2 regions of the Klebsiella sp. WP3-W18-ESBL-02 genome follow, and region 1 is predicted to be linked to the other one. Evidence: predicted binding sites of a transcription regulator. Region 1 holds the regulator's gene; the other holds the start of a gene.
The links. The regulator LexA, encoded in region 1, represses DNA repair genes until DNA is damaged. The targets are predictions, from matches to a motif close to TNCTGTATGTACATACAGNA.
Positions count from the first base shown of each region.

Region 2: the regulator LexA is predicted to act here: its motif matches at 2,349-2,368, upstream of H7R56_RS15825 (DNA translocase FtsK 4TM domain-containing protein).

Region 1 is NZ_AP021972.1:4,762,275-4,766,699, forward strand. Features, by position in the region: gene H7R56_RS22860 (CsbD family protein) at 47-256, opposite strand; gene dinF (MATE family efflux transporter DinF) at 381-1,700, opposite strand; gene lexA (transcriptional repressor LexA) at 1,766-2,374, opposite strand; gene H7R56_RS22875 (diacylglycerol kinase) at 2,474-2,842, opposite strand; gene plsB (glycerol-3-phosphate 1-O-acyltransferase PlsB) at 2,971-4,425, shown strand, end outside.
Region 2 is NZ_AP021972.1:3,307,768-3,312,192, reverse strand. Features, by position in the region: gene cydD (heme ABC transporter permease/ATP-binding protein CydD) at 1-175, opposite strand, end outside; gene trxB (thioredoxin-disulfide reductase) at 299-1,264, opposite strand; gene lrp (leucine-responsive transcriptional regulator Lrp) at 1,816-2,310, shown strand; gene H7R56_RS15825 (DNA translocase FtsK 4TM domain-containing protein) at 2,431-4,425, shown strand, end outside.

The DNA.
Region 1 (4,425 bases):
ATTAGCGGGGGGAGTACATCCGTGTACTCCGGGCAGGAGAAGCGCGTTACCAGCGGATATTGTGGCGTTTATCCCAGCTGTCGACCTCTTTTTCTGCCTGATCTTTCGCGTATCCGTAGCGTTCCTGAATTTTACCGACCAGCTGGTCGCGTTTGCCTTCGATCACCGTCATATCATCGTCGGTGAGTTTGCCCCATTGCTCTTTCACTTTACCTTTAACCTGTTTCCAGTTACCGCCGATTTCGTCTTTATTCATCGTCGAATCCTCGATCGTCAGTGAGTGAATAGCGAAAGAGACACGTTCTTTTTCGCTAAGCGTGAGGTTAATTGTAGTCAGTCATTCTGGGTTCATTTCACTATTCGGAATCTTTAACCATTTCTCAGGAAAACCAGCTATTGTTTCGCCAATGGCGACGCCAGATATACGCCAGCGACAGCCCGCGCAGCGCGAGGAATACAGCCAGCGCCAGCCACAGCCCGTGGTTGCCGAGCAGCGGCAGCGCCAGCAGCGTTAGCGCAAAGCCTAAGGCGGCCACCGCCATACTGTTTCGCATTTCAGCGCCGCGCGTTGCGCCGATAAACATCCCGTCCAGCAAATAGCACCACACGCCGATCGCCGGCAGCACAACCTGCCAGAGCACATAGCGATCGGCAAGCTGCTGCAGTTCAGGTAGCGACGTTAACAGCGCGACAATCTGTTGCCCCAGCAGCGCGTACACCAGCGCAAAGGCCAGCGCGACCACGCCCGCCTGACGGCATGCGGCGTGCCAGACCTCCAGCAGCTTGCTGCCATCGCGCGCCCCGAAAGCCTGCCCGGAATGGGCCTCCACCGCGTAGGCAAAGCCGTCCAGCGCATAGGCTGTAAACGTCAGCATGGTCATCAGCACCGCGTTTACCGCCACCACGTCGCCGCCGAGGCGCGCACCGAAAACGGTCACCGCACCAAAGCACAGCTGTAACAGCAGGGAACGCAGCATAATGTCGCGGTTCAGCGCCAGCAGACGGCGAATGTTGCCGCGCCAGGCGTTTTTCAGCATCAGCCAACTGATGCCCCGCATCACCAGCACCTTGCGGACCATCACCAGCCCGACCAGCAGCGTGGCGTATTCGGCAAGCGCCGTCGCCAGCGCCGCCCCCTGTACGCTCATGTGCAGCCCCATCACCAGCCATAGGTCGAGCACGATATTCAGGACATTGCCCACCACCAGTAAAACAACCGGCGCACGAGCGTACTGTACGCCCAGCAGCCAGCCCAGCAGCACAAGGTTAGCCAGCGCCGCGGGGGCGCTGAGCCAGCGGATGGTCAGAAAACGCCGCGCCTGCTCCAGCACCTCGCCGCTGCCGCCAACGATGGAGAGCGCCAGATTGATCAGCGGCGTTTTCAGCAGAATAATCAGCAGCCCGGCCCCCAGCGCCAGCATGAGCGGCTGCACCAGCGCGCGAGCCAGCGCCTGCGGATCCTTCGCACCAAACGCCTGTGCCGTCAGACCGGTCGTGCTCATGCGCAAAAACAGCAGCAGCATAAACAGGAAGCTGGTCGCGGTCGCGCCAATCGCCACCCCGCCCAGATAAACAGGGCTATCGAGATGACCAATCACGGCGGTGTCCACCAGCCCGAGCAACGGGACGGTAATGTTGGAGAAAATCATGGGTAGCGCAAGGCGCCACAGGGCCTTATCGGCGGAGGTAAGTAGCGGCATGAGTGTCGACCAGAAAGGAAAAAGACGGCGATACGGGGCGTATCGCCGTCATGAGAAAGCGGGTGTTACAGCCATTCGCCGTTGCGAATAACGCCAACGGCCAGTCCTTCGATCGAGAAATTCTGCTGGCGCAGATCGACCACGATAGGTTTAAATTCGCTGTTTTCCGGCAGCAGTTCGACGACGTTACCCTGTTTTTTCAGGCGTTTCACCGTCACTTCTTCATCAATGCGCGCGACCACAACCTGGCCGTTACGCACGTCCTGCGTTTTATGCACGGCAAGGAGGTCGCCGTCCATAATACCGATGTCTTTCATCGACATGCCGCTGACGCGAAGCAGGAAGTCGGCGCTGGGTTTAAACAGCGAGGGATCGACCTGATAATGACCTTCGATATGCTGCTGCGCCAGCAACGGCTCACCCGCCGCGACGCGGCCCACCAGCGGCAGGCCCTCTTCTTCTTCCACCAGCAGGCGGATACCGCGAGAAGCGCCGGATACAATCTCAATGACACCTTTACGCGCCAGCGCTTTCAGGTGCTCTTCAGCCGCGTTCGGGGAACGGAACCCCAAGCGCTGAGCAATTTCCGCACGCGTCGGCGGCATGCCCGTCTGGCTGATATGATCCCGGATGAGATCAAACACCTCTTGCTGCCTGGTCGTTAACGCTTTCATTCCGCCCCCTGGGTGTATATACAGTTATGCTGTGAGTATATACAGCTAGTGTCTATTTTGAAACCATAAAACGCACGAAATCAGGCAGTTTTCACAGCTTTAGTGGAAATGCGCCCACAGCAGCATGCCCCAAGTGATCAGCGCGACAAAAATCGCCAGCAGCACCGCCGCCGACCCCATGTCTTTTGCCCGTCCGGACAGTTCGTGATACTCCGAGCCAATGCGATCGACTACGGCTTCCAGCGCACTATTGAGAATTTCCACTATCATCACCAACAGGACGGAACCGATAAGCAGCACGCGGGTAATCGCATCGACATCCAACCAGCAGGCGATGATAATCGCCAGCACCGACGCGACGCCCTCCTGGCGGAATGCGGCTTCGTTGATCCACGCCGCGCGAAATCCTTTCCAGGAATAGCCCGCTGCTTTGATGATTCGGGTGAGCCCGGTGGTATTATTGGCCATCTCAAGAACCTTTTTTGTTATTACGTCAATGACAATGCGAGTTATGCAGCGGTAGAACAGAAATTCTGCTGACTTTCTGATATTCTTGCCGCGCATTTGCATGATTAACCAGAGGCTTTACATCGTTTATGTCCGGCTGGCCACGAATTTACTACAAATTACTGAATTTACCATTAAGCGTACTGGTAAAAAGCAAGTCTATTCCGGCAGAACCTGCCCAGGAACTGGGGCTCGATACGTCGCGCCCGATTATGTACGTCCTGCCTTATAACTCTAAGGCCGACTTGCTGACGCTGCGCGCCCAGTGCCTGGCGCATGATTTACCCGATCCGCTTGAACCGTTGGAAATCGACGGCACTCTGCTGCCGCGCTACGTGTTTATTCACGGCGGCCCGCGCGTGTTCACTTACTACACGCCAAAGGAAGAGTCGATCAAGCTGTTCCACGACTATCTCGATCTGCACCGCAGCAATCCGGACCTGGATGTGCAAATGGTGCCGGTTTCCGTGATGTTCGGGCGCTCTCCGGGCCGCGAAAAAGGCGAGGAAAATCCGCCGCTGCGTATGCTCAACGGCTTCCAGAAATTCTTCGCCGTCTCCTGGCTTGGTCGCGATAGCTTCGTGCGCTTCTCGCCGTCTGTGTCGCTGCGCCGCATGGCCGACGAACACGGCACCGATAAAATCATCGCCCAGAAGCTAGCACGCGTTGCCCGCATGCACTTTGCCCGTCAGCGCCTGGCTGCGGTTGGCCCGCGCCTGCCGGCACGTCACGACCTGTTCAAAAAGCTGCTGGCTTCGAAAGCCATTGCGAAAGCGGTCGAAGATGAAGCGCGCAGCAAAAAAATCTCCCATGAAAAAGCACAGCAGAATGCGATTGCGCTAATGGAAGAGATTGCGGCTAACTTCTCCTACGAGATGATTCGCCTGACTGACCGTATCCTCAGCTTCACCTGGAACCGTCTGTACCAGGGCATTAACGTCCATAACGCCGAGCGCGTACGCCAGCTGGCGCACGACGGCCATGAAATTGTCTATGTGCCCTGCCACCGTAGCCACATGGACTACCTGCTGCTCTCTTACGTGCTCTATCATCAGGGCCTGGTGCCGCCGCATATTGCCGCCGGTATCAACCTGAACTTCTGGCCAGCCGGTCCGATTTTCCGTCGTCTGGGCGCGTTCTTTATTCGCCGTACCTTTAAGGGTAACAAGCTTTACTCCACCGTGTTCCGTGAATACCTTGGCGAGCTGTTCAGCCGCGGCTATTCCGTCGAGTACTTCGTGGAAGGCGGGCGCTCGCGTACCGGCCGTCTGCTGGACCCGAAAACCGGCACCCTGTCGATGACCATTCAGGCGATGCTGCGCGGCGGTTCCCGACCTATCACCCTGGTGCCGATTTACATCGGCTACGAGCACGTGATGGAAGTGGGTACCTACGCCAAAGAGCTGCGCGGCGCGACGAAAGAAAAAGAGAGCCTGCCGCAGATGCTGCGCGGGCTGAGCAAGCTGCGCAACCTCGGCCAGGGCTATGTCAACTTCGGCGAACCGATGCCGCTGATGACCTACCTGAACCACCACGTGCCGGAA
Region 2 (4,425 bases), 1.5 Mb from region 1:
GCGGAATACTCTCCATGATCATGTGATGGAGTATGCGGGCCAGCAGCCAGGCCTGCGCAATAATCAGTACCCCACTGGCGAAACCGAGCAGGCGGGAGAGCATCAACCAGCGGCGCGACAGGACGCTTTGCTGTTTGAGCCAGCGGGTGAGTTCGTGTTGGCGACTTTTATTCATTGGGCGCTTAGCAGGTGGCTTATGGATAATGGTTTCTGTTATAGGCGCGGCAATGTTACATCGCAGAAAAAATAAAGGCGACTTATCGTCGCCTTTTTTACTTTTGTTACTGACTTGTAAAGATTATTTGCAGGCGTCAGCCAGACCGTCGAGGTAGCGTTCTGCGTCCAGCGCTGCCATACAGCCGGTGCCCGCAGAGGTAATTGCCTGACGGTAAATGTGGTCCATGACGTCGCCCGCGGCGAACACGCCAGGTACGCTGGTCTGGGTGGCGTTGCCGTGGATCCCGGACTGCACTTTGATGTAGCCGTTCTCCAGTTCTAACTGACCTTCGAAAATCGCGGTATTCGGGCTATGGCCGATAGCGACAAACAGGCCCGCGACGTCCAGCGACTCAATGTCATCGCTTTCCGTGTGACGCAAACGCAGGCCGCTCACGCCCATTTGATCGCCGGTGACTTCTTCCAGCGTGCGGTGGGTGTGCAGCACGATATTACCGCTTTCCACTTTATCCATCAGACGCTTGATCAGGATTTTTTCCGCACGGAAAGCATCACGACGGTGAATCAGGTGTACTTCCGACGCAATGTTGGACAGATACAGCGCTTCTTCAACGGCGGTATTGCCGCCGCCGATGACCGCCACTTTCTGATTGCGGTAGAAGAAACCATCGCAGGTGGCACAGGCGGAAACGCCGCGCCCTTTGAACGCTTCTTCTGACGGCAGGCCCAGATAGCGGGCAGACGCGCCGGTCGCGACGATCAGCGCGTCGCAGGTGTACTCGCCGCTGTCGCCGGTCAGGCGGAACGGACGGTTTTGCAGATCGACGCTGTGGATATGATCGAAAATAATTTCGGTGTCAAATTTGGTCGCATGCTCATGCATACGTTCCATCAGCAGCGGACCCGTCAGATCGTTTGGATCGCCGGGCCAGTTTTCCACTTCTGTGGTGGTGGTCAGCTGACCGCCTTTTTCCAGCCCGGTAATCAGAACCGGTTGCAGGTTTGCGCGTGCAGCATAGACCGCAGCGGTGTATCCCGCAGGTCCAGAACCAAGGATAAGCAGTTTACTGTGTTTGGCCGTGCCCATGAGATCCCCATAATTGTTTGGCAGACATGGTTTGGGATTGTAGGGAATTTGTAGACGTAAAAAAAGAGCACAGCGGTTTTGTTAACGATATGTGCAATAGAGTGAACCGATTGATTGCTTATTTTAACATCAAAAAATATAACTCTTTCTACTGTCCGCTGCCTAATTATAAGACGATTACATGTGAATCAGGCCCCGGTGATAATGAATATCTGGCATGTTGTACTAAAAAAAGATGTTTTGCTTTGACAATCCCCTGTGCTTTTGCGACAACATTCAAGGAAGAAGAAAAGCAGTGTTTCGCGTGCGGTGAATTTTCATGCACGCAAATGCCATTTTTACCCGGATCACTGAAATCTACGTATGGTGTGGACAGACACCATACGTGATGTCGGAGAGTTGCCGCGAGGCGCCGGGGCTTCTCATACGCAAACCCTGGGATATACGTCGTTGCAGCAACAATGGCGTATTGAAATCGGGAGAAGGCTCTGAACAGTGAAGTGCACAGAGTCAAGACAGGAGTAGGGAAGGAATACAGAGAGACAATAATAATGGTAGATAGTAAAAAACGCCCTGGCAAAGATCTCGACCGCATCGACCGCAACATTCTCAATGAGCTGCAAAAAGATGGGCGTATTTCGAACGTCGAGCTTTCCAAAAGAGTAGGACTTTCTCCGACCCCGTGCCTTGAGCGCGTACGTCGTCTGGAACGACAAGGGTTTATTCAGGGCTATACCGCGCTGTTGAACCCGCATTATCTGGATGCATCGCTGCTGGTTTTTGTTGAGATTACTCTGAATCGCGGTGCGCCGGACGTGTTTGAACAATTTAACGCCGCCGTGCAAAAACTTGAAGAAATTCAAGAGTGTCACCTGGTATCCGGTGATTTCGACTACCTGTTGAAAACCCGCGTACCGGATATGTCGGCTTACCGTAAGCTTCTTGGCGAGACCCTGCTGCGCCTGCCGGGCGTCAACGACACCCGTACCTACGTCGTGATGGAAGAGGTCAAGCAGAGTAATCGTCTGGTAATTAAGACCCGCTAAAACGGAACAGGTGCAAAATCAGCGTAGTTTGATTACACTCCTGTTAATCCATACAGCAACAGTGTCGGCGCAATCTGACACTGTTGTCCGTTTTAGCATTTGGCACCTGGAGAGCCTTTCTTGAGCCAGGAATATACAGAAGACAAAGAAGTCAAACTCACTAAACTCAGCAGCGGACGCCGGCTCCTTGAGGCGTTACTTCTCCTATGCGCCATTTTTGCCGTTTGGTTAATGGCAGCACTACTGAGCTTCAATCCTTCCGATCCCAGCTGGTCGCAAACGGCCTGGCACGAACCTATCCATAATCTGTGCGGCGCATCCGGCGCATGGCTTGCCGATACGCTGTTCTTTATCTTCGGCGTGATGGCCTACACCATCCCGGTGATTATCGTGGGCGGCTGTTGGTTTGCCTGGCGACACCGTGCCAGCGAAGATTACATCGACTATTTCGCCGTCTCCCTGCGCCTGATTGGCGTGCTGGCGATTATTCTGACCTCCTGCGGCCTGGCCGCTATCAACGCCGATGATATCTGGTACTTTGCTTCCGGAGGCGTGATTGGCAGCCTGCTCAGCACGGCGCTACAGCCGATGCTGCACAGCAGCGGCGGCACCATTGCGCTGTTGTGTATCTGGGCTGCGGGTCTGACGCTGTTTACCGGCTGGTCATGGGTGAGCATTGCCGAGAAAATGGGCAGCTGGATACTGAATATCCTCACCTTTGCCAGTAACCGTACGCGTCGCGATGATACCTGGGTTGATGAAGACGAATACGACGACGAAGACGAGTACGAGGATGAAGGTGAGCCTGCGCGCAAAGCCGTGCATGAATCCCGCCGCGCTCGTATCCTGCGCGGTGCGCTGGCCCGCCGTAAACGCATAGCCGAAAAATTCTCTAATCCGATGGGGCGCAAGACCGACGAAGCGCTCTTTTCCGGCCGCAGAATGGATGAGCCGGAAGCGGCGTCGCACTATGTCGCCGCAGCGGATCCTGATGACGTTCTTTTCTCCGGCGCCAGCGCAGCACGCGCGACGGAGTATGATGAATACGACCCGCTGCTGAACGGACATTCGGTGGCCGATCCGCTGTCTGCCGCAGCCGCTGCGGCATCGACACCAGCATGGGCCGCTGACCCGATGCAGACTGCAGCGCCTGCTGCCGAGCAACCTGGCGTTGAGTGGCACTCTGTTCCCCATCCCGTTGCCGCGGAACCGGTGATTGCGCCCGCGCCAGAAGGTTGGCCGCCAGCACAGCAGCCTGTTTATGCCGACCCGCTGTTGGCACAACCGCAGCAGCCTGTTTATGCTGACCCGCAGTACGCACAACCGCAGCAGCCTGTTTATGCCGACCCGCAGTACGCGCAGCCGCAGCAGCCTGTTTATGCAGAATCGCAGTACGCGCAGCCGCAGCAGCATGATTATGTGGACCCGCTTTTCGCGCAGCCGCAGCAGCCTGCTTATGCAGAACCGCAGTACGCGCAGCCGCAGCAGCCTGCTTATGCAGAACCGCAGTACGCGCAGCCGCAGCAGCCTGCTTATGCAGAACCGCAGTACGCGCAGCCGCAGCAGCCTGCTTATGCAGAACCGCAGTACGCGCAGCCGCAGCAGCCTGCTTATGCAGAACCGCAGTATGCGCAGCCGCAGCAGCATGATTATGTGGACCCGCTTTTCGCGCAGCCGCAGCAGTCTGCTTATGTAGATCCGCAGTACGCGCAGCCGCAGCAGCCTGTTTATGCAGAGCCACAGTACGCGCAGCCGCCGCAGCCCGCTTATGTCGAGCCGCAGTACGCACAGCCCCAGCAGCCGGTTTACGAGGAGCCGCAGTATATCGCTCAGCCTGAGCCGACACCGGTTGCTGAGCCAGAGCCGGTTGTGGAAGAAGAGGTTAAACCCGCACATCGCCCACCGCTTTACTACTTCGAAGAAGTGGAAGAAAAACGTGCGCGCGAGCGTGAGCAACTGGCGGCATGGTATCAGCCTATCCCTGAGCCTTTAGCGCCGGTAGAAGCGCGCGCGGCGTCAATGCCTGCTGCCTCAACGCCAGTGTCGATCCCTGAGCCAACAGCGCCGGTTGCCCCGGTGGCGGCGAGCGTTCGCCATGCGGCCGTTGCTGCGGGT